3 regions of the Klebsiella sp. WP3-W18-ESBL-02 genome follow, and region 1 is predicted to be linked to each of the others. Evidence: predicted binding sites of a transcription regulator. Region 1 holds the regulator's gene; each other region holds the start of a gene.
The links. The regulator PhoB, encoded in region 1, activates phosphate uptake and scavenging genes when phosphate is short. The targets are predictions, from matches to a motif close to CTGTCATAAAACTGNCNNAT.
Positions count from the first base shown of each region.

Region 2: the regulator PhoB is predicted to act here: its motif matches at 3,330-3,349, upstream of uvrB (excinuclease ABC subunit UvrB).
Region 3: the regulator PhoB is predicted to act here: its motif matches at 2,230-2,249, upstream of pstS (phosphate ABC transporter substrate-binding protein PstS).

Region 1 covers NZ_AP021972.1:3,824,209-3,835,103, forward strand. Annotated here, with positions in the region: gene brnQ (branched-chain amino acid transporter carrier protein BrnQ) at 1-902, opposite strand, end outside; gene phoR (phosphate regulon sensor histidine kinase PhoR) at 1,313-2,608, opposite strand; gene phoB (phosphate response regulator transcription factor PhoB) at 2,630-3,319, opposite strand; gene sbcD (exonuclease subunit SbcD) at 3,511-4,713, shown strand; gene sbcC (exonuclease subunit SbcC) at 4,710-7,850, shown strand; gene mak (fructokinase) at 7,955-8,857, opposite strand; gene rdgC (recombination-associated protein RdgC) at 8,945-9,856, shown strand; gene ppnP (pyrimidine/purine nucleoside phosphorylase) at 9,899-10,183, opposite strand; gene H7R56_RS18310 (AroM family protein) at 10,262-10,895, opposite strand, start outside.
Region 2 covers NZ_AP021972.1:3,469,990-3,480,884, forward strand. Annotated here, with positions in the region: gene pmrB (two-component system sensor histidine kinase PmrB) at 1-764, shown strand, start outside; gene uvrB (excinuclease ABC subunit UvrB) at 1,072-3,096, opposite strand; gene bioD (dethiobiotin synthase) at 3,735-4,412, opposite strand; gene bioC (malonyl-ACP O-methyltransferase BioC) at 4,405-5,160, opposite strand; gene bioF (8-amino-7-oxononanoate synthase) at 5,144-6,301, opposite strand; gene bioB (biotin synthase BioB) at 6,298-7,338, opposite strand; gene bioA (adenosylmethionine--8-amino-7-oxononanoate transaminase) at 7,422-8,711, shown strand; gene H7R56_RS16605 (kinase inhibitor) at 8,782-9,258, shown strand; gene H7R56_RS16610 (PTS mannitol transporter subunit IICBA) at 9,714-10,895, shown strand, end outside.
Region 3 covers NZ_AP021972.1:5,136,117-5,147,011, reverse strand. Annotated here, with positions in the region: gene pstA (phosphate ABC transporter permease PstA) at 1-71, opposite strand, end outside; gene pstC (phosphate ABC transporter permease PstC) at 71-1,030, opposite strand; gene pstS (phosphate ABC transporter substrate-binding protein PstS) at 1,103-2,143, opposite strand; gene H7R56_RS24670 (fimbrial protein) at 2,384-2,914, opposite strand; gene H7R56_RS24665 (fimbria/pilus outer membrane usher protein) at 2,928-5,444, opposite strand; gene H7R56_RS24660 (fimbrial chaperone) at 5,466-6,164, opposite strand; gene H7R56_RS24655 (chaperone-usher fimbrial major subunit) at 6,268-6,840, opposite strand; gene glmS (glutamine--fructose-6-phosphate transaminase (isomerizing)) at 7,304-9,133, opposite strand; gene glmU (bifunctional UDP-N-acetylglucosamine diphosphorylase/glucosamine-1-phosphate N-acetyltransferase GlmU) at 9,314-10,684, opposite strand.

The sequences.
Region 1 (10,895 bases):
GCACAGGTCAGGCCAACCGCCGTCACCAGACAGGCGATGAAGATCAGCGCCGCCAGCAGGAAGCTCCCCGCGCCACCAAAGGTGTGCTGTACGTAGGCATGCAGAATTGCCGCACCGTTGGCATTTTGATCGACCAGCGTCGCGCTGTCGGAGCCCAGACGGAACAGCGCCAGATACAGCAGCGTCAGGCCGACGCCCGCCATCAGGCCAGCCCAGATGGTGTAGCGGGTCAGCAGACGCGCTTCCGTAACGCCGCGAGAACGCGCCGCATTAACAATCACGATACCAAACACCATCGCGCCCAGCGTATCCATGGTCAGGTAGCCGTTCACAAAGCCGTTTGAGAACGGCGCTGTTTCATAGGCTTCCAGCGCGTGGCTGATCGGGCCAGCAGGCCAGATAATCGCCGCAACGGCGAGCACAATCAGCGCAACAATTTTCAACGGAGCCAGGAAGTTGCCGACGGTATCCAGCAGCTTGCCCGGATACAGCGACACCAGAATCACCAGCGCAAAATAGATAACGCTGTAGATAAACAGCGGCAGTTCGCCGCTGCCGGTTAACGGCGCAATACCCACTTCAAAGGAGACGGTCGCGGTGCGCGGCGTCGCAAACAGCGGGCCCACCGCCAGATAACAAACCGTTGCCAGCAGAACGCCTGCAACCTTGCCGATTGGCGTACTCAGGCTATCAACGCCGCCGCCCACTTTCGCCAGCGCGACCACGGTCAGCACCGGAAGACCAACGGCAGTAATCAGGAAGCCAATCGCGGCGACCCAAACGTGAGGACCGGCCTGCAGGCCAACCATAGGAGGGAAAATGATGTTACCTGCGCCAACAAACAACGCAAAGGTCATAAAGCCCAGAGCGATGATGTCACGCGATTTTAATTGATGGGTCATATGTAACTACTGCCTGTGGATGTGGTGTTGTAAAACAAAATTTGTCTCACCGGAACCTGCGGAATGATACAGAGGAAACCGGCGATAAACTCAGCGGGATATGCTCCCTTCGCGGCGTAGAGAAGAATAGTTTTTTGATTTACCGCGAATACACAGTCCGTTAGGGACCGTATGGGGGCCAATTTAAACGCTTATAACGTTTTAAAGCAACACGGGATCGCAAAACCAGATGATTATATTGATACTCAATCAATAACCAGATTGATTAACTGGTATTAAGAAAAACATCTGGCTAATCATGCGAACAAAAAACAACCAGACGTTCGTTAATCGTCCAGCGAATTGTTGACTGCAAAGCAAACAGACCAGCCGAAGCTGGTCTGTGGAAAGCTATGCTGACAGGCGGGCGATTAGCCGTTATTTTTGGCAATTAAACGTTCCGGCAGTAGAAAACTAAATCGCGACCCTTTCCCCATTTCGCTGGCGATCTCCAGCCGGCTATCGTGATGACTGACCGCATGTTTGACGATAGCCAGCCCCAGCCCGCTGCCGCCGGTCTGCCGTGAACGCGCCTTATCCACGCGATAAAAGCGCTCGGTGAGCCTCGGCAGGTGTTCCGGTGCAATGCCCGGCCCGTTATCCTCGACGCTAAACAGCGCGCCGTGCGGCGCGTGCTGCCAGCGTACCGTAATCAGCGTGCCTTCGGGCGTATGGTTAACGGCGTTATAGACCAGGTTCGACATAGCGCTACGCAGCTGCTCTTCGTTGCCCAGCACCTTCAGCGTCTCATCAATCTCAAAATGGAAAGAATGCTTATGCTGGCTGAGCGTTTGCGCCTCGCGCTCCACCACTCTCAGCATCATTGGCACGTCGATTTTTTCGTTCAGCGCCAGCGTCGGCGAGGCCTCAATCTTCGACAGCGTCAACAGCTGGCGCACCAGCCCCTCCATACGCTGGGTCTGCTCGCGCATAGTGTGCAACGCTTTCTCGCGCACGTTACCTTCCAGCACCTGCTCCTGCATCATTTCCAGATAGCCTTGCAGTACGGTGAGCGGCGTGCGTAGCTCATGGCTGACGTTGGCAAAGAAATTACGCCGCGCCCCTTCCAGCTGATGCATCTGAGTGACGTCGCGCGCCACCATCAGCAGCTGGCGATCGGTATACGGCATCACGCGGATTTCCAGATGACGCCCGTTATTCAGCACCAAGTGCAGCGGCTTAAGGAACTCGCGTTTTTTGAGGTGTTGGGTAAATTCGGGGTAGCGCAGCAGGTTGAGGATGTTTTGCCCGCTATCATCGGGCCAGCGAAGACCCAGCAGCTGCTGGGCAAGGCCATTACACCAGAAAATGGCTCCCTCTTCGGTGGTTAACACCACCGCATCCGGCAGCGACTCGGCGCCGCTGCGGAAACGTTTGTTCAAATTTCCCAGCTCGCGGCGGCGCTTTTTATTACGCAGCTGCATCTGGTTCAGCCCATACAACAGCGGTTCCCAACTGCCGCGCCCCGGCGGCGGGGTCATACTTCTATCGACCCACAGCCACCAGGAAAGGCGCAGTAAATTCCAGAAATGCCACACCAACAGCCCGGTCACTGCCGCCAGCAAAAACCACGGCAGATAACCAAAAATCAGTCCCAGTATCACGGCCGGGAGACAGCACAACAGCAGCTCCAGGGCCAGCCTTTTCCATGACAGCCGTTCCAGCACGCGTCACACTCCTGTCAAAAATTAGAAACGGGCGGAAAAACGGTAGCCCGTGCCGCGAACGGTTTGCACCATGCGGTCATGACCGCTGTGTTCAAGCGCCTTGCGCAGGCGGCGAATATGCACATCAACGGTACGATCTTCAACGTACACGTTGGTTCCCCACACGTGGTTCAGCAGTTGTTCGCGGCTGTAGACGCGCTCGGGGTGAGTCATAAAGAAATGCAGCAGCTTAAATTCGGTGGGGCCCATATCCAGCGGGTTTTCGCCGGTCATCACCCGGTGAGAGGTCGGATCCAGGCTCAGGCCCTGCATCTCGATCACCTCTTCCACGGCCATCGGCGAAATACGCCGCATCACCGCTTTAATACGCGCCACCAGCTCCTTCGGCGAGAACGGTTTGGTGATATAATCGTCGGCGCCCGTTTCCAGACCGCGTACCCGATCTTCCTCTTCACCGCGGGCGGTGAGCATCACCACCGGAATGTCACGCGTTAACGCTTCGCGTTTGATATGCTTGATAAATTGCAGTCCCGAACCGCCCGGTAACATCCAATCGAGCAGGATAAGATCTGGCCAGGGTTCATTCAGTTTGCTGACTGCGCTATCGTAATCTTCGGCTTCTACCGGCTGAAAACCGTTTTGTTCCAGCACGAAACAGACCATCTCGCGAATTGGCGCTTCATCTTCAACGACCAGAATACGTCTTGCCATTATTTGCCCTGTTTTTAGACATCAGTATTATATACGACGTCATTATGCGTCAGATTTATGACAGTTTTATGATAAACATGACCGTTCGATGATCGCGCTTAACCGTTTATGACACGGCCACAACGCGCGCATCGACCCCAGCGTAGGTGAATGTTTATAATCAACTTTACGTCACTTCTCACGGAATCGCTATGCGCATTATCCATACCTCGGACTGGCACCTTGGCCAGAACTTCTACAGCAAGAGCCGCGCGGCCGAGCACGACGCCTTTCTGCACTGGCTGTTGACCACCGCCGAGGCGGAACGCGTAGATGCGATTATCGTCGCTGGCGATATCTTCGATACCGGTTCGCCGCCGAGCTACGCCCGCGAGCTGTATAACCGCTTCGTGGTAAATCTGCAGCAAACCGGCTGCCATCTGGTGGTGCTGGCCGGCAATCATGACTCGGTGGCCACGCTCAACGAATCGCGCGATATTTTGTCCTTCCTCAATACCACGGTCATTGCCAGCGCCGGGCATGTGCCGTTTATTTTAAACCAGCGCGACGGCACGCCCGGCGCGGTGTTCTGCCCGGTACCGTTCCTGCGCCCACGTGACATCATCACCAGCCAGGCCGGGCTATCGGGCAACGAAAAAGTGCGTCAGGTGCTTGAAAGCATTACTGAATACTACCAGCAGCAGTACCAGCAGGCCTGCGCGCTGCGCGGCGACCGCCCGCTGCCGATTATCGCCAGCGGCCACCTGACTACCGTCGGGGCGAGTAAGAGCGACGCGGTACGCGATATCTATATTGGCACGCTGGACGCTTTTCCGGCGCAAAACTTCCCGCCGGCCGATTACATCGCGCTGGGGCACATTCACCGGGCGCAAAAAATCGGCGGCAGCGAGCATATTCGCTACAGCGGTTCGCCCCTCCCCTTGAGCTTTGACGAAACCGGCAAGACCAAAAGCGTCAATCTGGTCACGTTTGCCGACGGCAGCCTTAGCGACGTCACGCCGCTCACCGTGCCGGTCACCCAGGCGCTGTCGGTCATTAAGGGGGACTTCAACCAAATCAGCGACCAGCTGGCCGCCTGGCGCGACGCGCCGTCGGAGCCCACCACATGGCTCGATATTGAAATCACCAGCGATGAGTATCTGCACGATATTCAACGCAAAATTCAAGCCATCGCCGATGACCTGCCGGTTGAGGTGCTGCTGGTGCGCCGCAGTCGCGAGCAGCGCCAGCGCATTCTGGAAAGCCAGACGCGCGAAACGCTGAGCGAGCTGAGCATTGACGAAGTCTTCCATCGCCGCCTGGCGCTGGAAACGCTGGAGGACGCGCAGCAGCAGCGCCTGCAAACGCTGTTTAACGAAACGCTGCAAAGCCTTGGCGAGGAGCAACAGCCATGAAAATTCTCAGCCTGCGCCTGAAAAACCTTAACTCGCTCAAGGGCGAGTGGAAAATCGACTTTACCGAAGAACCGTTTGCCAGCAACGGTCTGTTCGCCATTACCGGCCCGACCGGCGCTGGCAAAACCACCCTACTCGACGCTATCTGCCTGGCGCTGTATCACGAGACGCCGCGCCTGAATACCGTCTCACAGTCGCAAAACGATCTGATGACCCGCGATACCGCCGAATGTCTGGCGGAAGTGGAGTTTGAAGTCCAGGGCGTAGCCTATCGCGCCTTCTGGAGTCAAAACCGCGCGCGCAATCAGCCGGACGGCAATTTACAGGCCCCGCGCGTGGAGCTGGCGCGCTGCGCCGACGGACAGATTCTGGCTGATAAGGTCAAAGATAAGCTCGAAATGACCGCGTCGCTGAGCGGGCTGGACTACGGGCGCTTTACCCGCTCGATGCTGCTGTCTCAGGGGCAATTTGCCGCGTTTCTCAACGCCAAACCGAAAGAGCGCGCCGAGCTGCTGGAGGAGCTGACCGGTACCGAGATTTACGGCCAGATTTCCGCGCAGGTGTTTGAAAAACACAAACAGGCGCGCAACGAGCTCGACAAACGCCAGGCGCAGGCCAGCGGCGTCGTCCTGCTGGCCGAGGAGCAGCGGCACGCGCTGGAACAACGTTTGCAGGCGCTTACTTGCGATGAACAGCAGTGGCAACAGCAGCAGGCAACCGCCGTACAGCATCAGCAGTGGCTGGCGCGGCATGGTGAACTTGAGCAAGATGCGCAGAAAACCCAGCTTGCGCTTAACGAAGCTCAGCAGGCGCTGACCGCCGCACAACCACAGCTTGCCGCGCTCAGCCGCGCACAACCCGCTGAAGCGCTGCGCCCGCGCTGGACGCAGGTCCAGGAGCAGGCGGCCACAGTAGCCCGAACCCGCGCCCAGGTACTGGAAGTAAATACTCGCTTACAGGATACCCGCACCCTGCGCGATCGTATTCGCCACGGTGCTGAACGCCAGAGCGCCGCGCTGACGCAGGCCTCTCAGCAGCAGCAGCAGTGGCTACAGGCACATGCCTCTATTCAGCGTTGGCAGGGCGAACTGACCGGCTGGCGCGGGGCATTCGCCCTGCAGGCGCGGGAACGCGAACAGCGGAAAGCACTGGCGCAGCGTCGGCAAGCGCTGGAAACACAGTTGGCCCAGTTGCCACCTTCCAGCCTCACGCTCAGCCAGGAAGAGGTTGCCGCGCAAATCGCCGAACACGCGGCCGCACGCCCGTTGCGCCAGCAGCTCAGCGCCCTGCACGCGCGGTTTATTCCGCTGCAGGCCCGCCGCAGGCAGTTAACGGATGCCCGGGAGCAGAGCCAGCAGCAGTTGACAAACATTACCGCCGCGCTCACCCAGCGACGTCAGGCGTATAAAGAGAAAAAACAGCAACTTGCCGACGTAAAAGCAATCTGCGATCTGGAAGCAACCATCGTCAAGCTGGAAGCCGAACGCGCGCGTCTGCAGCCGGATGCGCCGTGCCCGCTGTGCGGTTCGACTCACCATCCGGCGCTAGCCGAATACCAGGCGCTGACGCCCGATGCTAACCGCGCACGCCGCGATGCGCTGGAAAAAGAGGTCTCCCGGCTGGCTGAAGACGGTGCCGCGCTGCGCGGGCAGCAGGAGACGCTGCAAAAGCAGCAGCAAAAGGATGATGAGGAGTTAATCTCCCTTTCTCAGCAGGAGCAAGTACTTACATCACAATGGCAGGAAACCCAGCAACGCCTGCGTATCAACCTGCAGCCCAGCGACGATATCAGCGGCTGGCTGGCGGCGCAGGACGACGCCGAACAGCAGCGCTATCTGCACAGCCAACGTCTGACGCTAGAGCAGCAAATTCGCGAATTAGACCAGCAACAAACACAGCTGCGCGAGGAGCAAGAACAGCGGGCCGCAGCGCTCACCCAGGCGCTGGCCGCTTTCGATCTGGCGCGACCAGACGTGGATGAAGAGAACGGCTGGCTGGCAGCCCGTGAAGCAGAAGTCGCCCAGTGGCAGCAACAGCAGGCGCAGAGCCAGGAAACCCAACAGCGGCTGGCGCAGATCCAGCCGCTGCTGGAAACGCTGCCGCCCGCCCAAAACGCCGACGATGGGCAGCAAACACCGCTTGATGGCTGGCAGCAGGTGCATCATGACTGCGTGTCGCTGGAAAGTCAGTGGCTCACGCTCCAGCAGCAGGAAACGCGAGAAAGCCAGCGCCTGCAGGAGGCCGAACGGGCCTTTGAACAGCAGCTCGCCGCATCGCACTTCACCGATCGCCAGGCATTTCTCGATGCGCTGCTGGACGCCGACGAGCGCCTGCGGCTGGAACAGCTTAAACAGACGCTGGAAACCCAGCATCAGCAACGACAGACGCTCGCCGTTCAGGTGCAGGAGGCGCTGCAACACCATCTGACTCTGCGTCCGGAGACGCTGCCGACGACGCTAACGCTTGCCGACGTACAGAGGCAGCTTGAGCAGCTGGCGCGGCAGCTGCGGGAAAACAGCGAACATCAGGGTGAACTGCGCCAGCAGCTCAAGCAGGACGAAGTTAACCGCCAGCAGCAGCAGTCGCTGCTGGCCGAAATCGAGAAAGCCAACGCTGAACTGGAAGACTGGGCGCATCTGAATACGCTCATCGGCTCCAAAGAGGGTGACAAGTTCCGTAAATTCGCCCAGGGGCTGACCCTGGATAATCTGGTGTGGCTCGCCAATGAGCAGCTCAGCCGCCTGCACGGCCGCTATCTGCTGCAGCGAAAAGCCAGCGATGCGCTGGAGCTGGAAGTGGTTGATACCTGGCAAGCGGACGCGGTGCGCGATACCCGCACGTTGTCTGGCGGCGAAAGCTTCCTCGTCAGCCTGGCGCTGGCGCTGGCGCTCTCGGATCTGGTCAGCCATAAAACCCGCATCGATTCGCTGTTCCTCGATGAAGGCTTCGGGACGCTGGACAGCGAGACCCTCGACACCGCCCTCGACGCGCTGGATGCGCTCAACGCCAGCGGCAAAATCATCGGCGTCATCAGCCACGTTGAAGCGATGAAAGAGCGCATTCCGGTGCAGATTAAGGTGAAAAAAATCAACGGATTGGGATATAGCCGATTGGATAAAACGTTTGCGGTTGAGTAAACCCTCCACCTAATATAGGCCCGATAAGCGTAGCGCCATCGGGCATTCCGGTGCACATTGCCGGATGGCGGCTACGCCTTATCCGGCCTACAGAAAATACCAACTCACGCCGGCCACAGCCACGCCGCCCCACGCACCCCGCTGGAGTCTCCATGTAACGCCTTGCGAATCGGCGTTTCACACTCCCCGCCAAATACCCACTCTTTCACCAATTCGGGCACCGTCTGGTAAAGCCGCTCAACGTTACTCATCCCGCCACCCAGCACAATCACGTCCGGGTCGAGAATATTCACCACGTGGGCCAGCGATTTAGCTAGCCGTTGTTCGTAGCGACTTAAAGCCAGCTCCGCCAGCGCATCACCCTCATCGACCAGCCGCATAATTTCGCCGCCTTTCAATGGGTTGCCACTCAACCGCTGGTAGTCGGTCGCAAAACCCGTACCAGAGATAAACGTCTCAATACAGCCCTGCTTACCGCAATAGCACGGTACCTCCGCGCGATAGTGCAGCTCGTCTTCGTCCATCCACGGCAGCGGGTTGTGCCCCCATTCGCCCGCGGTCCCGTTACCGCCGATGTGTGCACGTCCCCCCATCGCCACCCCTGCGCCGCAGCCGGTGCCAATAATGACCGCAAACACCGTCTGCGCCCCCGCAGCCGCGCCGTCCACCGCCTCAGAAACCGCCAGACAATTGGCATCGTTCGCCAGCCGCACCTCACGGTTCAGGCGCTGGCTCAAATCTTTATCAAACGGCTGACCGTTAAGCCAGGTGGAATTGGCGTTTTTTACCACGCCCGTATAGGGTGAAATGGAGCCGGGAATACCCACGCCGACCGTCCCGGTTTGCCCGGTCGCCTCCTCAGCAAGAGCAACCAGATGCGCAATGTTCTCAATGGTTTGCTGGTAGTCACGCGGCGTCGGCAGACGGTGACGATAGCGCTGCTCTCCACGCTCGCTCAGCGCGATAACTTCCGTTTTCGTTCCACCCAGATCGATACCAATTCGCATTCATCACTCCTGTTTAAAACAATGCAAGGCCAGAGACAATTCGTTATGATTGCACGCTGATTTAACGATAACACCGTGGAAATTATCATGCTGTGGTTCAAAAATTTAATGGTTTATCGTCTCAGCCGCGACATCTCACTGCGTGCGGAAGAGATGGAAAAACAGCTCGCTGAGATGACCTTCACCCCGTGCGGCAGCCAGGACATGGCGAAAACCGGTTGGGTACCGCCGATGGGTTCACACAGCGATGCGCTGACGCACACAGCCAATGGCCAGATCATCATCTGCGCGCGTAAAGAAGAGAAGATCCTGCCCTCTCCGGTGATTAAACAGGCGCTGGAAGCGAAAATCCAGAAGCTGGAAGCCGATCAGGGCCGTAAGCTGAAAAAAACGGAAAAGGATTCCCTGAAGGATGAAGTTCTGCACTCCCTGCTGCCGCGCGCCTTCAGCCGCTTCAGCCAGACGATGATGTGGATCGACACCGTCAATGACCTGATTATGGTCGACTGCGCCAGCGCCAAAAAAGCGGAAGATACGCTCGCGCTGCTGCGTAAAAGCCTCGGTTCACTGCCGGTGGTCCCGCTGACGCTGGAAAACCCGATCGAGCTGACGCTGACCGAATGGGTGCGCTCCGGTTCGGCCGCGCAAAGCTTCCAGATCCTCGATGAAGCAGAATTAAAAGCGATCCTCGAAGACGGCGGCGTGATCCGCGCGAAAAAACAGGATCTGGTCTGCGACGAAATTGCCGTGCATATCGAAGCCGGCAAGCTGGTGACCAAGCTGGCGCTCGACTGGCAGCAGCGTATTCAGTTCGTGATGTGCGACGACGGTTCCATCAAGCGTCTGAAGTTCTGCGATGAACTGCGCGATCAGAACGAAGATATCGACCGGGAAGATTACGCCCAGCGTTTCGATGCCGATTTCATTCTGATGACCGGTGAGCTGGCGGCGTTGATTAAAAGCCTGGTAGAAGGATTAGGCGGCGAAGCGCAGCGTTAATCCAGGCGGTATCCCTTCCTGCCGCAGCAGGAAGGGCACGCGTTACAGATAGCGGCACAGATAAGAGGTAGGCTCGGCAACCTGCAGGTTAAACTCGCTGTTGCCCGGCACGTTGAACACTTCCCCGGCGGCGTACACTTTCCATTCGGTTTCACCCGGTAACAGCACGTTCAGCGCGCCGCTGACCACGGTCATTTCTTCCGGCTGCGCGGTACCGAAGGTGTACTCGCCTTCCGCCATCACGCCCACGCTAGCACGCCCGGTGCTGCTGCTGGAAAAACCAATGGATTTCACTTTTCCGTCGAAGTATTCGTTGCTTTGAAGCATAAACAGGCCCTTATTCTCGTGTCGTAAAAAGACCAATATAGGGGGGCGAACAGAAACCTGTCACGCGAAATTCTCTCGTTAACACAATAATTCTGCTGCCAGTCTGGCGACCAGCACATTCGATAATAAAACGGGCACATCCAGCGCCTTTTGTAACAGGTCACGATGGCGCTGATGGTAGCTGAGTGAATCCAGCACCAGCACATCGGCCCCCTGCTCCAGCAGCGAACTGCCGGCGGAGATCAGATGCTGATCGGTATCGCGCATCGGGTTTGCCAGCGCGTAATACGGTGAATTAGGGAGCATCTGCCACTTTTCCTGCTGGGCGTTGAGAATGCCTTCAACAGGCACCAGCACCCCAACCTGATGCCCCTCAACGATAGAGGCGACCAGCGGCGGAATAATACGCTGAGGCTCAAGCAGCATGGCGTTGCGCGCGACCATACTGCGAAGCTTAAACGTATTCAACAGCAAAATGACATCGTAGGACTGGTTATCCAGCACCTCAATAACGGACTGCAGGCTCAGCTCAACCTTCGGGCGGGAAACTTCAATAAACTGGTTATCGCTTAACAACACCAGTAAACGTTCTTCTCCGGGTTCTGGTGCATACTCTTCCATGACAGCGGCACGGCTCATATTACCTAACAGGCTAATGTGGGTGATTTGATCTTCCCTGATGTGCTCGGTCAAAAGCGGCAAAACTTCCCTG
Region 2 (10,895 bases), 350 kb from region 1:
GCACCCCGGGGAATTTGCAGCCCATTTTCCTGCAGCAGACCACCGTTGAGGTTGAAGCAGTTACCCATGCCATCAACCAACTGGTGGAAAACCTGACCCAGACGCTCGATCGCGAACGCCTGTTTACCGCCGATGTCGCCCACGAGCTGCGCACGCCGCTGGCGGGCCTGAAGCTGCATCTGGAGCTACTGGAGAAAACCCAGCACCTGAATCTGGCGCCGCTGCTACAGCGTCTGGACCAGATGACCGAAAGCGTTGCGCAACTTTTACTGCTGGCCCGCGTCGGACAATCGTTCTCAGCAGGCAGCTATCAGCAGGTTAATCTGCTGAGCGATGTGATTGAACCGCTGAAGGGAGAGCTGGAAACGATGCTCGCATCACGTGAGCAGACATTAGCCATCGCTGAGCCCGTACCGACGGTGACCGTGGCCGGTGACGCCACGCTGCTGCGGCTTCTGCTGCGTAATCTGATTGAGAATGCTCACCGCTATAGCCCGCCATCGTCAACCATCACGGTGTCGCTGGCGAGGGATTCAAAGCCGATGCTTATTGTGGAAGATGAGGGGCCGGGGATTGATGAGTCGAAGGTGGGTGAGCTTAGCCAGGCGTTTGTACGTATGGACAGCCGCTACGGCGGAATTGGGCTTGGGCTGAGCATCGTCACGCGCATTGCCCAACTCCATGAAGCCGCATTCTTCCTGCAAAACCGCGAGACCGGAACCGGTACGCGGGCATGGGTAGAGTTTCAGCTCACCAGGCGCTAAAGCGCGCTCAGAAGGTCAGCATCCAGTGGCTCAGGAAACCGGCAACGATGGCAACAGAGATGAGTAAGGTGAACAGCTGCTGGATATTCAGTTTTGACATGACACTACCCTCAATGATTTTGCAGATAGTATCAGCACAATTTATTAAGTGAACATTAAGGCTGGCTGCTGGCTCGTGATGGATGCCGCAATTCAGAAAAATAGTGCCCCATCTCTAGCCAGCAGGCCGGAGAAGGCTTTGCCCCCCTCCGCCACGCGGCCTGATAGCACAACGCTTATCAGGCCGACGCGATATTCATGCACCGACTCATGACGCTGCAATAAACAGCTCGCGCAGCTGATGCAGGCGATCGCGGATGTCTGCCGCTTCCTCAAACTCAAGATTCTGTGCGTGTTTCAGCATCTGCGCTTCCAGCGTTTGAATCTGCTGCTGCAAGGCTTTCGGCGTCAGCGCCTGAACGTCCGGCTCAACGATTGGCGACGCGGAGCGCGACTTACCGCGGCCCTTCGCTTTGGTCTTCGCCAGCCCCTCGCCCATCGCCAGAATATCGACGACGTCTTTCACCAGCCCCTGCGGCACGATGCCATGCTCTTCGTTGTAGCGTTCCTGCTTCTCGCGACGACGTTCAGTTTCACCGATAGCTTTCGCCATGGACGGGGTAATTTTGTCACCGTAAAGAATCGCCTTACCGTTGATATTACGCGCGGCGCGGCCGATGGTCTGAATCAGTGAACGTTCAGAGCGCAGGAAACCTTCTTTATCGGCGTCGAGAATCGCCACCAGCGATACTTCCGGCATATCCAGCCCTTCACGCAGCAGGTTGATGCCGACCAGCACATCAAACTCACCGAGGCGCAAATCGCGAATGATCTCCATGCGCTCGACGGTGTCGATATCCGAGTGCAGGTAGCGTACCCGCTCGCCGTGTTCTTCGAGATATTCGGTGAGGTCTTCCGCCATGCGCTTGGTCAAGGTGGTGACCAGCACGCGTTCGTTAATCACCGAACGCTTGCGAATTTCAGACAGCAGGTCGTCGACCTGTGTCGCCACCGGCCGCACTTCAATCAGCGGATCTAGCAGCCCGGTTGGGCGCACGACCTGGTCTATCACTTCGCCACCGGATTTCTCCAGCTCGTAGTTGCCCGGCGTTGCCGAAACGTAGATAGTTTGCGGCGCCAGCGCCTCAAACTCTTCAAACTTCAGCGGACGGTTATCCAGCGCCGACGGCAGACGGAAACCGTATTCGACCAGCGTCTCTTTACGCGCCCTGTCACCGCGATACATACCGCCGATTTGCGGGATGGTGACGTGTGATTCGTCAATCACCAGCAGGCCATCGGCAGGCAGATAGTCAAATAGCGTCGGCGGCGGCTCGCCCGGCCCGCGCCCGGACAGGAAGCGCGAGTAGTTTTCAATGCCCGAGCAGTAGCCAAGCTCGTTCATCATTTCCAGGTCAAACTGGGTGCGCTGGCTCAGGCGCTGCTCTTCGAGCAGCTTGTTGTTGGCCAGCAGCACCTTGCGGCGATCTGCCAGCTCGTCTTTGATCTCTTCCATCGCCTGCACGATACGTTCACGCGGCGTGACGTAGTGCGATTTAGGGTAGATGGTAAAGCGTTGAATCGTCGACTCGACGTGACCGGTCAGCGGGTCGAACAGTGAAAGACGTTCAACCTCTTCGTCAAACAGCTCTACGCGCAGCGCCAGATCGTCCGACTCGGCCGGGAAAATGTCGATGACTTCGCCGCGTACGCGGAAGGTTGCGCGCTGAAACGCCTGATCGTTGCGGGTGTACTGTAGCTCGGCCAGACGACGCAGAATAGAACGTTGGTCGATAATCATGCCCACGGTCAGGTGCAGCATCATTTTAAGATAAAGATCCGGGTCGCCCAGGCCATAAATCGCCGACACCGATGCCACGACGACCACGTCCCGGCGTTCAAGCAGCGCTTTGGTGGCGGATAAACGCATCTGCTCGATGTGTTCGTTCACCGAGGCGTCTTTTTCGATGAAGGTGTCCGAGCTTGGGACGTAGGCTTCAGGCTGATAGTAGTCGTAGTAAGAAACGAAATACTCTACCGCATTCTCCGGGAAGAAGGCCTTCATTTCACCATACAGCTGCGCAGCCAGCGTTTTGTTCGGCGCCAGCACCATCGTTGGGCGCTGTAAGTCGGCAATCACATTGGCGACGGTGAAGGTTTTCCCCGAGCCGGTCACCCCAAGCAGCGTCTGGTGGGCCAGGCCGTCCTCAAGCCCCTCTTTAAGGCGCGCGATGGCAGCCGGCTGATCGCCGGAAGGGCTGAATGCGGAATGTAACTTAAACGGTTTACTCATGGGCGACGCTACCTGATGACGAATGGGCCGGGCTGGGAATTAATTCTACTCGCCGCCCGCCGAATTGCCAATAAAAAACACTGGATATAAAAACAGTAATCACCTATTGTAGTTTGCACAATCGACGAAATGGCGGACGCACGCCGCGAAAATTTAACCCGTGACAAGATAAAACGCTGGCCAAATTGGGTTATCCCCAGAATTTTTTCTCTTTTAACATTTGTCAATATAGGTCATGAAAGTTTTATGGCAACCTAAGGCACTTTTTATTACGCCATTGCTTTATTTTAACTTATTGATTAACAACAAAAACACAGAAAAGCCGCGTTTCGCATCAATTCAGGCGCAGACCGCATGCTCTCTCGTTTACCGTGGGTTTTCTAACTCTAATACACAGGGTTATCCACAGGAATAGTGGATAACTGCCGCTAGCCCCTATCCCCCGCCACACGGCGATTTGCGCAACATCCTGTCAATGCTCGAGCAAAAAAATATTTTCTCGCCAATTTTGATATGTATCAGCAAAAAAGCGCGCTTGTTTTCCTTCGTTTCTGCGCCTTTTCCCTTACGTTTTCCACGGTTTAGCATTTACGAATGAAGATGACCACCGGCGCGAATCCCGCCCCCGACAGCAGGACTCACAGTGCGCTAAGGTCAAGATAGCCGCCCAGCGGCTGGGTATCGACCGCCTCACCCAGCCAGGGAATTTCCCCCAGCATCGGGGCTGGCAGCATTCGCTGAAGGGTGCTGAGATATTCGGCATGGCGACGTCCCGGCGGCGTGACGTCATTCGCTATCCAGCCCGCCAGCCGCAGCCCTGCCTGCTGTACCGCCTGCGCAGTCAGAACCGCGTGGTTAATGCAGCCGAGCTTCACCCCGACCACCAGAATCACCGGTAGCCGTTCATCTCGCACCCAGTCGGCGAGAGTCAAGGTCGGGGAAAGCGGCGTGAACCAGCCGCCAGCCCCTTCGACCAACACCCAGTCAGCCTGCGATTCCAACGCGCATAGCCCGGCAGACAGTACGCTGGCCTCGATCGGCCGCTGCTCATCGGCGCTAACGATATGCGGAGAGGTCGGCTCCGCAAAGGTATAGGGGTTGACCTGTTCATAGCGCAGCGGCACGACGCTATTACGCTGTAGCGCCAGCGCGTCGCTGTTGCGCAACCCTTCCTCAGTCATTTCGCTGCCGGAGGCAACCGGCTTATAGCCTGCCGTTCGACGCCCCAGCAAACGCGCAGCCTGCAATAGCGCGGTACTGGCCACGGTTTTGCCCACTTCCGTATCGGTTCCGGTTACATAAAAGCGTTCAGTCACGCGTAATCACTCCAGTAAAAAGGTGGTAAGTCAGCGGGCATTTTCCCGCCTGCGATGGCCAGGCCAGCTCGAGCTGCTGTAGCCTGCCGCGCGTTAACGGCTGACGGCTGCGCCCCTGGTGCAGGTGCGTCGCGCCAATCCCCTTCAGCGAACGCATGGCGCTCAGCGCATTGGGGAATGACAACGTGATGGTGGTTGCACGACTTCGGCTGCGGTACCCCGCCAGCGCCTCGGAGAGCGCCGATTCAGGCAAAAAACGGTTGGCGTGCGGATGGTTATCAATCGCCTGCCAGGCCTGGTTCAGCTCCGGCAGCGAGCCTGCGGTCAGCGTGGTGAACGCCAGCGTCCCGCCGGGGGCGAGCTGGCGATAAAGCCCGGCTAGCGCAGAGGGCAAATCGTTGCACCACTGAATGGCCAGGTTACTCCACACCAGCTCGAAACCTTCGCCGGGCAATGGAATGGCCTCCATGTCGGCGAGCAGGTAGCAATCCGCGGCCTGCTGCTTGCGTGCCTGTTGGAGCATCTCTTCGCTGAGATCCAGCGCGGTAACGTGGCTGCCGCGTTCTCGCCAGTAGCGGCTGTAGCCGCCCGGCCCGCAGCCGACGTCCAGCACGCGAGGAAACGCCTGCGCCGGTAGCTGGGACAGCAGCTGCGTCGCGCTAAGACGCTGTAGTTCATCGTGTTGATGATACGACGTTGCCGCGCGACCAAACGCCGCCGCGACCGCCTGTTTATCCACGCTCGCCATGCAGCACCTCCAGCAGATGCATGATGTCCTGTGCGTCGTGCGCTGCGGTTAGGGCCAGGCGCAAACGGGCGGTGCCAGCCGGAACGGTCGGCGGGCGAATCGCGGTGACCCAGCATCCCCGCTCGCGCAGACGCTCGGCCAACCGCAGGGTTTGCCCGTTATCGCCGACGATAAGCGGCTGAATAGCGCTCGCTGAGTCGGTTAACGTATAAGCGAGGCCGCGGGCGCCGAGGCGAAAATCAGCCACGTGCTGCGCCAGCGTTTCCCGACGCTGCTGACCATCGTCACTCTGAATCACCGCCAGCGCCATTTGTAGCGCCTGCGCCTGAGCGGGCGGCATGGCGGTGCTGTAAATCAAATGGCGAGCAAACTGCACAAAATAATCGGCCACCGCATGGCTGCAGAGCACGGCGGCGCCGCTCAGACCAAAAGCTTTGCCGAAGGTAACGATCAGCAGTTCAGGGTGAACGCCCTGCTGATGGCAACTGCCGCGCCCGCGCTCACCGGTCGTGCCAATACCGTGCGCATCATCGACCATTAACCAGGCATCAGCAGTGCGCGCGGCGGCGGCGATTTTGGCCAACGGCGCACTGTCGCCGTCCATACTGAAAACACCTTCCGTCACAACCAACTGCTGGCCGCTGACAGAAGCAGCCAGCAGCGAAGCCAGATGATGGCTATCGTTGTGCTGAAAACGGCGCAGCTGAGCCGGGCTCTGGCTGGCAGCCTCCAGCAGCGAAGCGTGGCTTAACCGGTCTGCGACTATCCGATCTTCACGCCCGGCCAGCGCGGCAATGACCGCCTGGTTGGCGGCAAAGCCTGAGATAAACAGCAGCGCGCGGTCGTAGCCCAGCCAATCAGCGAGCTGCTCTTCCAGCCGCTCATGCGCCAGATGATAGCCGGTGACGTGACCGGACCCGCCGCTGCCGACACCGTAGCGTTCAGCCCCGTCCTGCCAGGCGCGAATCACCTGCGGATGCTGGCTGAGGCCAAGATAATCATTGCTGGAAAAGTTGCGGTAGCGACGCCCGGCGTGCAGCAGCCAGCGCCCCGCCCCCTGTTCCAGCGGCTGACGCTGGCGAAAAGCCTGCGCGTCGCGTCGCTCAGTGACGGCCTGTTCTATTCGCTGCTGCCAGCTCATACCGCCGCCGCGTTGTAATAATCGTCGGTATCCGGCGTCATCAACGCCTGTTCCAGACGCTGCTGCTGTTCATTATCACCGGCCGTCACCGTGGTTTGCTGCGGATTAATGCCCAGCTTACGGAACAGCTGTAAATCTTTGTCTTCTTCCGGGTTCGGCGTAGTCAGCAGCTTGCAGCCGTAGAAAATAGAGTTGGCTCCGGCCATAAAGCACATGGCCTGCGTCTGCTCGTTCATCTGCTCGCGGCCAGCGGATAGACGCACATGCGAGGTTGGCATCATGATGCGAGCAACGGCAATGGTGCGAATAAAATCAAACGCATCGACGTCTTCGTTATCGGCCAGCGGCGTCCCCTTCACCTTCACCAGCATGTTGATGGGTACGCTTTCCGGCGGCGTCGGCAGGTTCGCCAGCTGCAGCAGCAGGCCCGCGCGATCGGTAACGGTTTCTCCCAGCCCGACAATCCCACCAGAACACACTTTGATCCCGGCATCGCGGACTTTATCCAGCGTATCCAGGCGTTCCTGGTAGGTACGGGTGGTGATGATGTTGCCGTAAAACTCCGGCGAGGTATCGAGGTTGTGGTTGTAATAATCCAGCCCGGCCGAAGCCAGACGCTGCGCCTGACCGTCGGAGAGCGTCCCCAGCGTCATACAGGCTTCCAGTCCCATCGCTTTCACGCCCTGTACCATCTGCTCGAGGTAAGGCATATCGCGCTCGTGCGGGTTCTTCCACGCCGCGCCCATACAAAAACGGGTTGAGCCCGCCATCTTGGCTTTACGCGCTGACTCCAGCACCTGCTCCACTTCCATCAGACGTTCGCTTTCCAGGCCCGTTTTGTAGCGCGAACTCTGCGGGCAATATTTACAGTCTTCCGGGCAAGCGCCGGTTTTAATCGACAGCAGCGTGCTGACCTGCACCTGGCGGGGATCAAAATGCTGACGGTGAACCTGCTGAGCTTCAAACAGTAAATCCAGCAGCGGTTTTTCAAAAAGAGCGGTGACCTGCGACATTGTCCAGCGTAAAGGGTGAGCCATTGGCTTCTCCGGGGTTTTGTTAATTTTCGGTTCGGTTTATACTCGTAAACCTAAAACTTTTCAAAATGGTTTACAAGTCGATTATGACAACGGACGATCTCGCCTTTGATAGCCGCCACATCTGGCATCCCTATACCTCCATGACCACTCCGTTACCGGTTTATCCGGTGGTTTCTGCCGAAGGCTGCGAACTGCAGCTGGCCGACGGCGAACGCCTGGTTGACGGTATGTCATCGTGGTGGGCGGCGATTCACGGCTACAATCACCCGCGCCTGAACGCGGCGATGAAAACGCAGATTGACCAGATGTCGCATGTGATGTTTGGCGGCATTACCCACCCTGCTGCCGTGGCGCTGTGCCGTAAACTGGTCGCGATGACCCCCGCGCCGCTGGAGTGCGTTTTCCTTGCTGACTCTGGCTCCGTTGCGGTCGAAGTCGCGATGAAAATGGCGTTGCAGTACTGGCAGGCCAAAGGCGAGCCGCGCCAGCGTTTCCTCACCTTCCGTAACGGCTACCACGGTGACACTTTTGGCGCGATGTCGGTGTGCGATCCGGATAACTCCATGCACAGTCTGTGGAAGGGCTATCTGCCGGAGAACCTGTTTGCACCCGCACCGCACAGCCGCTTTGACGGCGAATTTGACGAATACGATATGGTGGCGTTTGCCCGCCTGATGGCCGCACATCGCCATGAAATTGCGGCAGTGATCCTCGAACCGGTCGTGCAGGGCGCAGGGGGCATGCGGATGTACCATCCTGAGTGGCTGAAGCGGATCCGTAAAATGTGCGACCGGGAGGGAATTTTGCTGATTGCTGACGAAATCGCCACCGGATTTGGCCGCACCGGCAAGCTTTTCGCCTGCGAACATGCGGGCATCAGCGCCGATATTCTGTGCCTGGGCAAAGCGTTAACCGGCGGAACGATGACGCTGTCAGCGGCCATCACTACCCGCGAGGTGGCCGAAACCATCAGCAACGGCGAAGCCGGCTGCTTTATGCATGGGCCGACCTTTATGGGCAACCCGCTGGCCTGCGCCGTGGCTGCCGAAAGTCTGGCGCTGCTGGAAAGCGGCGAATGGCAAACGCAGGTCGCCGCCATCGAGCGACAGCTTAAGCGCGAACTGGCCCCTGCTGCCGATGCACCGCTGGTTGCCGATGTGCGTGTACTGGGTGCTATTGGCGTCGTGGAAACGCGCTACCCGGTGAACATGGCCCAGCTTCAGCGTTTCTTCGTGGAGCAAGGCGTGTGGATTCGCCCGTTTGGCCGCCTTATTTATCTGATGCCGCCGTACCTCATCACCACGCAGCAGCTGACGCGCCTGACCCGTGCGGTCTGCCTCGCCGTCGAGCAGGAAACATTTTTTATCCAATAAGCTGCGGTAATCTGCGCGGCTAACCGCTACACTCCTTGGTTAATCAGTAGATTAACCAAGGAGGCAGTTGATGAAATTAGTCAGCCACGACCTGCGTGACGGCGAGAAACTCCCCCAGCGCCAGGTGTTCAACGGGATGGGCTACGACGGCGAAAACCTTTCACCGCATCTGGCATGGGATGACGTGCCGGCGGGGACCAAAAGCTTTGTTGTGACCTGCTTCGACCCGGACGCGCCAACCGGCTCGGGCTGGTGGCACTGGATTGTTGCCAACCTGCCAGCGGACACCCGCGAACTGCCCACCGGCGCTGGCTCTGGTCTGGTCGGCCTGCCCGCCGGCGCGCTACAAACCCGCACCGATTTTGGTAAAGCTGGCTATGGTGGCGCAGCACCACCGAAAGGCGAAACTCACCGCTATATCTTTACCGTCCACGCGCTGGACGTAGATAAGATAGACGTCGATGAAGGTGCAAGCGGCGCAATGGTCGGCTTTAACGTCCATTTCCATAGTTTGGGCAGCGCATCGCTGACCGCGCTTTTTAGCTAATCTCACGGCCTATACTTTGAGCCCCGCAGGGAAACCTCGCGGGGCTTTTTTATGCCGACAGCCGCACGGTGTAATTTTCTGACGAAAAAACGATGAACCAGGAGAGTCAAAAGACGGGGCGAGAAGAAGGTAAAATTATCTTGTGAATATGATCACAATTCAAAAACAAACACACCAACACAAAAAGTGATTTTAGTCACAAAAATAAGCTCAACATGCGCGATATTTTAACTTTGTAGCCGACTTACAGGCTTTTTATGTGACGAGCATCACCAAAAACACCCTTTAATCGGCCCCATGATAGTGACGCAGATCACAAACACCCCCTGGGGTACGCGAGACGAAAACGGCGTGATAGAGTCGATTTTGCATACAGAACGACTGGATGGTTTTTGGCGAAACCACCACAACTATTACGCGCGCAACATCTAACGCGCACCACAAGGGGTGTTTTTATGTTATCACCAGATATCAAGGTCAAGGTACAGAATTTTGGCCGCTTCCTCAGCAATATGGTGATGCCCAATATTGGCGCATTCATTGCCTGGGGTTTGATTACCGCACTGTTTATTCCTACCGGCTGGCTGCCGAATGAGACGCTGGCCAAACTGGTCGGCCCGATGATCACCTATCTGCTGCCGCTGCTCATCGGCTACACCGGCGGTCGCCTGATTGGTGGCGAGCGCGGCGGCGTCGTTGGCGCAATTACTACCATGGGCGTGATCGTCGGTGCCGATATGCCGATGTTTATGGGAGCCATGATTGCCGGGCCGTTGGGCGGCTGGGCAATCAAACGCTTTGACCGCTGGGTCGACGGTAAGATCAAAAGCGGCTTTGAGATGCTGGTGAACAACTTCTCCGCCGGGATTATCGGCATGCTGCTGGCAATGCTCTCCTTCCTGGCCATCGGGCCAATGGTCGAGCTGCTGTCTAAAGCACTGGCGACCGGCGTCAACGTGATGGTACAGAACAACCTGCTGCCGTTAACCTCGATCTTTGTCGAACCGGCGAAAATTCTGTTCCTCAATAATGCGATCAACCACGGCATTTTCTCACCGCTGGGCATTCAGCAGGCAACGGAAACCGGCAAGTCTATCTTCTTCCTGATTGAAGCCAACCCGGGTCCGGGTCTGGGTATTCTGCTGGCATACATGTTCTTCGGTAAAGGCAGCGCCAAGCAGTCGGCAGGCGGTGCAGCGATCATTCACTTCTTCGGCGGTATTCACGAAATTTATTTCCCATACGTGCTGATGAACCCGCGTTTAATTCTGGCGGTCATTCTTGGCGGCATGACCGGCGTCTTTACCCTGACGCTGTTCAACGCAGGCCTGGTTTCCCCGGCCTCTCCGGGCTCTATCTTTGCGGTGTTGCTGATGACGCCGAAAGCGTCGCTGATTGGTGTAGTACTGTCGATTCTGGCGTCAACGCTGGTCTCTTTCCTCACGGCCTCGATGCTGCTTAAACGCGTTCGCGTGGGTGATGAAGAGAGCAACGGCCTGGCGGAAGCCACCCGCCGTATGCAGAGCCTGAAACAGCAGTCTAAAACCGGCGGCAAACCGTCTGGCGAAATCCCGCAGCCGGCGCTGGATCTGGCGAAAGATTTGCACCACGTGCGTAAAATTATCGTAGCCTGCGAT
Region 3 (10,895 bases), 1.3 Mb from region 1:
CGGCGTCTGGCCTGCATTTTGCGACGGGACTCTGCCAGCGCAGCGGTGTTTTGCATTTCCAGCGTAGCCATTAGCGTGCCCCCTCATTCTTCGCGAGGCGCATGATCATGAACTTCGATGCGGCCAGTACGATAAAGGTAATCGCAAACAGGATCAGGCCCAGTTCCATCAGCGCAGACACGTGCAGGCCAGATTCCGCTTCGGCGAATTCGTTCGCCAGCGCGGAGGTAATGCTGTTGCCAGGCATATACAGCGAGGCGCTATCGAGCTGGTAGGTGTTGCCGATGATAAAGGTCACCGCCATCGTTTCACCCAGCGCGCGGCCCAGGCCGAGCATGACGCCGCCTATCACCCCGTTTTTGGTGAACGGCAGAACGATACGCCAGATAACCTCCCAGGTGGTGCAGCCGATGCCGTAGGCCGACTCTTTCATCATCACCGGGGTTTGCTCGAACACATCACGCATTACGGCAGAGATATACGGGATGATCATGATGGCGAGGATAACCCCGGCCGCCAGGATACCGATACCAAATGCCGGGCCGGAGAACAGCGCGCCGACAAACGGGATGTTAGAAAGAATATTGCCGACCGGCTCCTGGAAGTAGGTCGCGAACAGCGGCGCGAAGATAAACAAGCCCCACATGCCGTACACGATACTGGGGATGGCCGCCAGCAGCTCAATGGCGATACCTAACGGGCGTTTGAGCCAGTTTGGCGCCAGTTCGGTCAGGAAGAGTGCGATACCGAAACTCACCGGAACGGCGATCAGCAGCGCGATAAAGGAGGTCACGAGCGTACCGTAAATCGGCACCAGCGCGCCGTAAATGTCGTTAGGCGCATCCCACTCTTTGGTCCACAGGAAGGCGAAGCCGAACTTCTCCATACTGGGCCAGGAGGAGATGATCAGAGAAACGATAATCCCGCCCAACATCAATAGCACAATCAGCGCAGCCAGTCTTACCAGCGCGCTGAATATCATGTCACCCTTTTTACCCGGTGGGTTAAAAGCAGGCTTAGTTGCAGCCATAAATCACTCTTTCCAGTTTAAAATCCGCCACGACGCTGACAGCTGCCCGGCGTTGCCGCCGGGCGACCGTCATCAGTACAGCGCTTTACCGCTGCTGTCTTTTACGTTGGTTTTCCATGCAGCACGAACCTGCTCAACCACGCTTTCCGGCAGAGAGGCATAATCCAGTTCGTTAGCCTGTTTGCCGCCGTTTTTGTACGCCCAGTCAAAGAACTTCAGCACTTCAGCGCCCTGCTCTGGTTTCTTCTGCTCTTTGTGGACCAGGATAAAGGTGGTGGAGGTAATCGGCCACGCGTTATCACCTTTCTGGTTGGTCAGGTCCTGCGCGAAGGTTTTGCTCCAGTCAACGCCTTTAGCGGCGTTAGCGAAGTTGTCTTCGGTTGGGCTAACCGGTTTGCCATCAGCAGAAACCAGCTTGGTGTAAGCCAGGTTATTCTGCTTAGCATACGCGTATTCAACATAGCCGATGGAGCCCGGCAGACGCTGTACGAACGCCGCAATACCGTCGTTACCTTTACCGCCCAGACCGGTCGGCCAGTTAACGGTAGAGCCCGCGCCAATTTTAGATTTCCACTCTTCGTTCACTTTCGCCAGGTAGCTGGTGAAGACGAAGGAGGTGCCGGAACCGTCAGCACGACGGACCACGGCGATATTCTGAGAAGGCAGCTTCACGCCCGGGTTCAGTTTGGTGATGGCTTCGTCATCCCACTTCTTAATTTTACCCAGGTAGATGTCGCCCAGCGTTTTACCGTCGAGCACCAGCTCGCCGGATTTCAGGCCAGGGATATTAACGGCCAGCACCACACCGCCGATCACGGTCGGGAACTGGAACAGGCCTTCCTGCGCCAGTTTTTCGTCAGACAGCGGAGCATCAGATGCGCCGAAATCCACGGTGTTAGCGGTAATTTGTTTTACGCCACCGGAGGAGCCGATACCCTGGTAATTGACTTTATTACCGGTTTCTTTCTGGTAGGTATCCGCCCATTTGGCATACACCGGCGCAGGGAAAGTTGCACCCGCGCCCGTCAGGCTTGCTGCTGCAAAGGCAGAGAAAGCGCTCATCGATAAGGTCGCGGCGACAACAGTTGCGACAGTGGTACGCATAACTTTCATAATGTCTCCTGCAAGAATTCGTAAATCGTTGTTTAGTGGCTACGATGAGCAAAATAGGACAAACAGGTGACAGTTATATGTAAGGTTTATGACAGTTTAATGACAGCAAACACGTAAAACATAACTAATTGATAATTATGAAAAATAATTCACGTGGATTCTTGTTTTTTTTGAATAAGACGGGTTCAGAATGGCAAATATGACAACGGCTGTCATAAACAGCCGTTGTGCTTGAAGACGTTAGTTTTTAATTTCCATGATGATCGTGGCATTGGCGTTAAAGGTACCGGGTTTTGGCCTGGCGCCGGTGGCGCTACCGGGCGCGGCAGAGAAATTGAACTCGCCATCTTCTTCACCCAAACGCGAACGTTTTCCCATATCTGTTTCCATGCGCCCGCCGTTCACATCAACTTCTTTATCGTATTCATCATAAATCTTGATTCCAACATCGTCGTTTGATGTCTGTAACATTGTGGGCGATGCCGCCGTCTGCGTCGCATGTAGCGAAACTTCAACATCTTGCCCAGCCGCCATTCCCGTACACTTCACCGATGCTTTGATCGGAATTTTACGGCTGGTTATCGCCGAACCCGGCGTTGACGAAAATTCAGAAGCCGGTATTTTTTCAAAATTGACTTCAATCACTTGCCCACCGTTAACTTCACACTCCTGTGGAGCGGTGATATCCCCCTGAATATAAACATCCGCAGCAAAAGCATGTCCATAGAAACTCAGGGCGGTAATTAGTAAAAAACTATTGAGTCGTTTCAAGTTAACATCCCTTTTATTGACAACGAACCGGCATTTGCAGCAGTTCATTATTTTTCGGCGCAGAAATGTGATACTGCGCAGTACAGGTTCCCTGACTCCCCGCTAGCGTAAAGCGGCCTTCCAGCGGCATCCCGGATAAATAGAGTTCACCATTATCACCAACAATCCCCGTCACCGTACCTGACTCCAGGTCAGCCGAAGCCATCGCGCCAAACGGCGCGGGTTTACCATCGGGCATCGCTACCGTAAACAGAATGCGGTAACCGACATGGGTAACAAACGTTGCTTTCACCACCGCGCCGCGCGTTGGCACCAGATTAACCACGGTATTTTCCAGTTCAACATTGGCGCGCGAAAAATAATTGCTGTTAATCGCCACTCGGTTTTCATCATACGGGTTCATTTGTGTTTTCACCGTGTAGCCACGCCAGTCGGTGGATACGCCGGTGGCGTTCTCCACTGAGAGGCCATCAGCCCCCGGCGCTTCAACCAATGCCACCGTTTCTCCTAGCTCTTGCGAAAAAGTGATGCCGCCGCTGTGAACCAGAATACCGCCGCGAACTCCGTAGTTAAGGCGCTGTGAATCCTGACTATAGGCATAGCTACCGTTAACCGAGCCATAGGTACCGTCATAGCTCAGGCTGGCGTTACTGCTATAGCTGTCTTGCGGATCGCTAACCCATGATTCCTGAACGTTATAGGCAAGGTTATGATCTTCCAGCGCGGTACCGCCCAATCCGACCTGCATCGTGCTGTCATTATGATTGTTTTGCGTCAGCGAATAATTGACGTAACTGTTCTCCAGCCAGCCGGAAAGCGGTACCGAAACCGACAGCATAAAAATATGCTCATGGTTGTTCTCATTATCATAAGACTCGCTACCCGTATAACTATTGGCAGAATCGGTATAGTTCCAGGAAACGTTCCATGAAATACGCCGCCAGGTATTAGCATAACCAAACTGAACCAGCCGCTCGACGTCATCCGTTTTCCAGTACTGCTGCCGGCTCACCGTCAGGTAAATATTACCGTAACCCCGGGCAAAAGATTGCGACCACGTCCCCTCAATCCGGCTACGTCGGTTGCCAGTCATCCAGAAATCTTCATCCTTATTCTGCCGAGATGCCCATTCATTGAGCGTGTAATATCCTTCCGTGGAGTAACGGTATCCAACCAGACGGAAATTCGTATCGGTTTCATCAAAACGCTTAGAATAGAGAAAACGATAGGATTGGCCGGTTTCATCGCCTCCGTCGTCAAATCGAGCGTGAGCATGTGTGACATCAAATGAAAGCGCGCCGAGAGATCCCATATCTTTCCCCATCCCCATTGCCGCAGAAGCATAATCATTCGCTATCTGCGTGCCGCCATACAGCGTCAGGCCCCATGGCAAACCATGAAGAACCTGAGCCTGTAGGACGTTGGGCGTAAAACCGCTCTCATCGCGCATTTCACCGACGCTAATGTCCACATCGGTTTGTCCTTCACGCTTAAGAATGGCCAGTGAAGCATAGGGCTGAGTGAAATGCTGCTCGCTGCCATCCTCTTCTTTGATAGTCACCTCAAGGTCGCCACCACCGCTGGTGGTATTCAGATCGGTGATTTCAAACGCACCTTGCGGCACTGCCGACTGATAGATAACGTAATTATTCTGCCGGATGATCACCGTCGCATTGCTTTTAGCGATACCACGCACTACCGGCGCAAAGCCGTTCTGGCTGGATGGCAACATATCATCGTCGGTATACAACCTTGCCCCGCGGATTTGCGTACTGTTAAAAATATCACTCGCCGTCCAGGTATCTCCTAGCATGATCTGGCTACGTAGCGCGGCAATATCTCGCTGAAGGTAGCTACTGATAGAGTGGTATTCAGTACTATTTTCCGTCGCGTTTAAAGTACTGTAGTTACGTAACCGCCAGGCGCCGATATTCAGACCGTTGCGTAAGTTGAGGTAATAGCTGTCATCCTCAGAGGAGTCATAATTAGATTTTAACGTGTGTGACCCTGAGAAATCATAGTTAACCATCAGCGCATTAATCCCCTGATCCCAGCGAGAGGGGCTGATATAATCATACGCCGAACTATCCAGGTAAATTTGTGGTATGGATATATTTAACGCCAATTTATTAGCATCGAAAAACCAAGAAGATCCATCAATTAATGGAGCAGGATTTATGCAAGCACTATCATCAATATTATTAAGTGCCTTAACCGCATCAACTTTTACGCCATAGGAAGACAAAACATCTTTTACGGTAATAAAGCAAGGATGAAGTTCACCCTCTGGTGAATCCTGAATAAATTTAATATCCTGCCGTTCAAAAAAACGACCGTTAATTACCACATCAACTTTATAATTATCAGGAGGAAGAGCATTGGAACGGTTAAACTGGCGGATATCAATATTGACAGGATGATCGATTTCCAGAAGGTTCGGGTTAAATAAAGTATCCTGTGCCATGCTCTGAAAAGCAGCGCTCAGGAATACACCAGAAACCAATACGATGCAGTAACGCGAATCAATCATCGTGACATCCTTATCGGGTAACTAAAGCGCCTGTTTGATAGGATCGCTGACCGCACCGTAATCGTTAATGAATTTCCATACCAACGTCCGGCCTGAAGCACCGGCTGGGATATCCAGCGTCAGGGTTTCAAAAGGCCTAATCATATTCAATGAGATATCTTTCCCATCAACCGCAACGCTCATTATATTGATATGAATCGGATTCTGATTTGTTACCACCAAATTATTTCCCTGGTGCTTCCAGGTGACGTTGGCAATCGCTTTTTCCGGTGTGATCGTTATCGATGTAGGACGCCAGAAAAGTTTAATTCGAGTTTTGATAGCGATTTCAAGAGAGCTTCTCTCTTGATTATCACCAGATGGAGGTATATTTTTAACATTAAACCAAAAAACAGATTCACGGTCTTCAGGAAGACTGCCTGATGTTTTCACAATACGTAAAATTTTCTCCTGGCCTGCCTCAAGACGAGATACCGGAGGTATTGTTGTAAACGGTGGTTTACTTTTATCATCTTTGCCAAATGGATCGACCCATGATTGAATTAAATAGGGTAGTTTTGTTTCTTTATTATAGATAGATATTGTTGCATCAGGTGCGTTACCAGGAAAAATAATTCGTGTACCACCCACCACAACACCGGAAAAAGATAACGATGAATAAAATGAACAAAGCAGAAATAATATTACATTAATAAAATTACCGGACATACACACATCCAAAAAAGTAAAAAGACGCTCGCCTCAATAAAGACAAAGGGATAGCACAGTGACGAGCGCCATCTAATTAACAATAAAAATCAAAATAAAATAATGATTCCTTATATTACTTCACATATTCCACAGTAAACTGAGAATCAGCATTAGCAGTACCGGCAGTGACGCTTGCAGCAGTTGCAACATAACGTGCGATAAATGGCATAGCAGCTTTACCAGAAACAATCGGGGTTTCAGCCGATTTTTCATACAGCTTAACCTGAGAGTTGTCAGCTTTGTTATAGATACGAATGGCCACGCCAGTTGCGGTAACAGGTGCGGGTTCAGTACCGGTATAATCACCAGGGTTTGAAGTATTTAGCGGATTACCAATAGCCAGATCGCCATTACCACTAGCATCTTCAGTGCCGTCAAAGCGTACGGCAGCTTTAGTATACGTATCTGGGCACGATTTCAATTTGATATCAAAAGCCATCGGCGCGGCGGTAGAACCTGCACCGGTGAATGCAGTGCGGTTTACTTTACCTAAGTCGACATTCTGATCTTTGGTATCTGAGGTCACTTCACACGTACTGTCAATCACTTCACCACGGAAGTGGACAGTACCATCAGAGGCCATCGCATGTCCGAGAAAAAATACTGAGGACAATGCTAAAGAAATAGCCGTTAATTTTCCTTTCATTTTAGACTCCATAAACATTGATTATAATAACCACTATTTTTATCGATAATATACATAGAGGTTTAATTGCAGGATGATGATACATCTGGAGTCAAATTAGTCACAAGATAAATAAATTAATTTCCAGAATGAAAATTTATTTATTCCGGTGGAATAATTGTAATATTTCAATACCACACGTAAAACCAAAGACAAAATATATATATAACACATTTAAATTATACACATACATTAAGATTCTTGCATAAAATGCATGATAATTCAGAATAAATTTATACCAGAGTAAAAATAACGCTAAAGAAATCAATATCAAAAAGATAAAAATAGAATAATCATTATTCCGGTATTTTATTTGCATTTTGTGCTATGGTTAAGTTTCGAACGAAAAATCACACGATTATTGTGTCATGTCACCAATAAAAAAAAGGCCGCTATGCGGCCTTTTTTACCAGAGAGTAATACCTTATTCGACTGTCACCGATTTCGCCAGGTTACGCGGCTGATCCACATCGGTGCCCTTAATCAGCGCCACGTGGTAAGACAGCAGCTGCAGCGGCACGGTGTAGAAGATAGGCGCAATCACCTCTTCGACGTGCGGCAGTTCGATGATATGCATGTTATCGCTGTTGCTGAATGCCGCATCCTGATCGGCGAAGACATACAGCTCACCGCCGCGCGCGCGCACTTCTTCGATGTTGGATTTCAGTTTTTCCAGCAGCTCGTTGTTCGGCGCGACAACAATCACCGGCATATCGGCGTCAATCAGCGCCAGCGGGCCGTGCTTCAGTTCACCCGCCGCATACGCTTCTGCGTGAATGTAGGAGATCTCTTTGAGCTTCAATGCCCCTTCCAGTGCGATGGGGTACTGATCGCCGCGGCCCAGGAACAGCGCGTGATGCTTGTCAGAGAAATCTTCTGCCAGCGCTTCAATGCGTTTATCCTGTGAGAGCATCTGCTCAATACGGCTCGGCAGCGCCTGCAAACCGTGGACGATATCGTGCTCAACGGACGCATCCTGACCTTTCAGACGCGCCATTTTCGCCACCAGCAGCAGCAAAACGGTCAGTTGAGTGGTAAATGCTTTGGTCGACGCGACGCCAATTTCCGCACCGGCCTTGGTCATGATCGACAAATCCGACTCGCGCACCAACGACGAACCCGCCACGTTACAAATCGCCAGCGAGCCCAGGTAACCCAGCTCCTTGGTCAGACGCAGACCTGCCAGCGTATCGGCGGTTTCTCCGGACTGCGACAGGGTGATCACCAGGCTATTCGGGCGCACGGCCGATTTGCGGTAGCGGAATTCAGAGGCGATTTCGACGTCGCACGGCATACCGGCCAGCGATTCAAACCAGTAGCGCGCGACCATGCCCGAGTTATAGGACGTTCCGCAGGCGATAATCTGAATGTGCTCAACCTTAGCGAGCAGCGCATCGGCCTCTGGCCCCAGCTCGCTCAGATCCACCTGACCGTGGCTGATACGCCCGGTTAAGGTGTTTTTGATCGCGTTCGGCTGCTCGTAGATCTCTTTTTGCATGTAGTGGCGGTAGATGCCTTTATCACCCGCATCATACTGCACGTTGGATTCAATATCCTGACGCTTCACTTCCGCGCCAGTCTTATCGAAAATGGCCACGGTACGACGGGTAACCTCCGCGATATCGCCCTCTTCCAGGAAGATAAAGCGACGGGTGACCGGCAGCAGCGCTAATTGGTCAGAAGCGATAAAGTTCTCGCCCATGCCCAGACCGATAACCAAAGGACTGCCGGAACGCGCTGCCAGCAGCGTGCTCGGATCGCGAGAATCCATGATCACCGTACCGTACGCTCCGCGCAGCTGCGGAATCGCGCGAAGCACGGCTTCACGTAATGTACCGCCCTGTTCCATTTCCCAGTGCACCAGGTGAGCAATCACTTCGGTGTCGGTCGCTGAAACGAAGACATAGCCGCGTGCTTGCAGCATTTCACGCAGCGGTTCGTGGTTTTCGATGATGCCGTTATGCACCACCGCAATGTGATCAGACACATGCGGGTGCGCATTGCCTTCTGAAGGTTCACCATGCGTTGCCCAGCGGGTGTGAGCGATACCGGTGCCGCCTGGCAGCGGGTGCTCTTCCGCAGCCTGTGCCAGCATCTGGACTTTGCCCAGGCGGCGCAGGCGGGTCATATGCCCTTGCCCATCGACGACGGCCAGACCGGCAGAGTCATATCCGCGGTATTCCAGACGACGAAGCCCTTCAAGAAGGATTTCAGCTACATCACGTTGCGCGACTGCGCCAACAATTCCACACATAGTTTTATGTTCCGATTTTTTACGCGTTGTCGGTCAACCTGTTGCCCGTATACCGGGCGCCCCGAGCCTTGTAGAGAATGGGGTTATTTTTATAGGTACTGCACGTTGGGCGGGAGATTATGTTATCGCCTCGCCCCTGTCTGCCTGATGGCGGCTACGCCTTATCAGGCCTACAAAAAACTACTTCTTCTTCACCGGACGCTGCCAGCCTTGCTTGTGTACCTGCGGTACGCGGCTCAGCACCAGCTCATTATCGGCCACATTACGGGTAACCGTGGTTCCTGCGGCGATGGTCACGCCGTTACCGATGGTGACCGGTGCCACCAGCTGGCTGTCGGAACCGACGAACACGTCGTCGCCGATAATGGTTTTAAACTTGTTCGCACCATCATAATTGCAGGTGATAGTCCCTGCGCCGATGTTAACGTTGTCGCCAATTTCCGCGTCGCCGAGGTAAGTCAGATGACCGGCCTTCGAGCCCTTGCCCAGACGCGCTTTTTTCATTTCGACAAAGTTACCGACGTGTGCCCCTTCCAGCAGCTCAGCGCCGGGACGCAGACGAGCAAACGGCCCGATAGTACAGGCCGCCTCGAGAACGGCATCTTCTACAACGCTGTATGGACTAATTTCGCAGCCATCACCGATGGTACTGTTTTTAATGACGCAGCCGGTACCGATTTTGACGCGGTTGCCCAGCACGACGTTGCCTTCAAGAATAACGTTAGTATCAATCTCAACATCGCGCCCATGCGTAAGCGTGCCGCGCAGGTCGAAGCGCGCGGGATCGCGCAGCATCACGCCTGCCAGCAGCAATTTTTCTGCCTGTTCGGACTGATAAATACGCTCAAGACGTGACAGCTGCAGGCGGTTATTCACGCCGTCGGTTTCACTGATACGCGCCGGATGAACCGCAGCAATCTCACGCCCTTCGTGGTACGCCATCGCGATAATATCGGTGATATAGAACTCGCCCTGCGCGTTGTTGTTGTCGAGCTTCGCCAGCCAGCGTTTGAGATCGGCACCGTTCGCAATCAGAATGCCGGTGTTAATTTCACGAATCTGGCGCTGCTCTTCACTCGCATCTTTCTGCTCCACGATGCCAGAAACTTTACCGTTTTCGCGGGTAATACGGCCATAGCCGGTTGGATCGTCGAGCACGACCGTCAGCAGACCAATGCCGCCCTGCGGCTTCGCTTCACGCAGGCGCTGCAGCGTTTCCACCGAGATCAGCGGCACATCGCCGTACAGCATCAGAATATCTTCGTCATCAGCAAAGAACGGTGCCGCCTGCTGCATGGCGTGGCCGGTACCCAGCTGTTCAGCCTGAAGCACCCAGTTCAGGTTACCTTCCGTTAAGGTTTGCTTCAGTAAATCGCCACCGTGGCCGTACACCAGGTGCACCTGGTTCGCGCCGACATGGTTAGCGGCGTCAATGACATGCTGCACCATGGGTTTTCCCGCCAGGGTGTGCAGCACTTTCGGAAGTTCGGAATACATGCGTGTGCCTTTGCCAGCGGCAAGGATCACAACGCTCATGGTACGGTTAGACATAGGTATCCTGTCTGTAGATTAAGTATGAAGTAAACCGGGTTATCGTTGAAAATTCTACATATTTTGCAGCATGAAATGGCCTGCCGATAAAACGTTCAACATTCCCTTTAGCACTGTTTTTCTTTCCTTATTTTCGTCCATATCAAATCCATTTGTCTTGTAAGAAATCAGACCAACAGTCTGATTCTACGCTATCTCACTGCTTATCCTG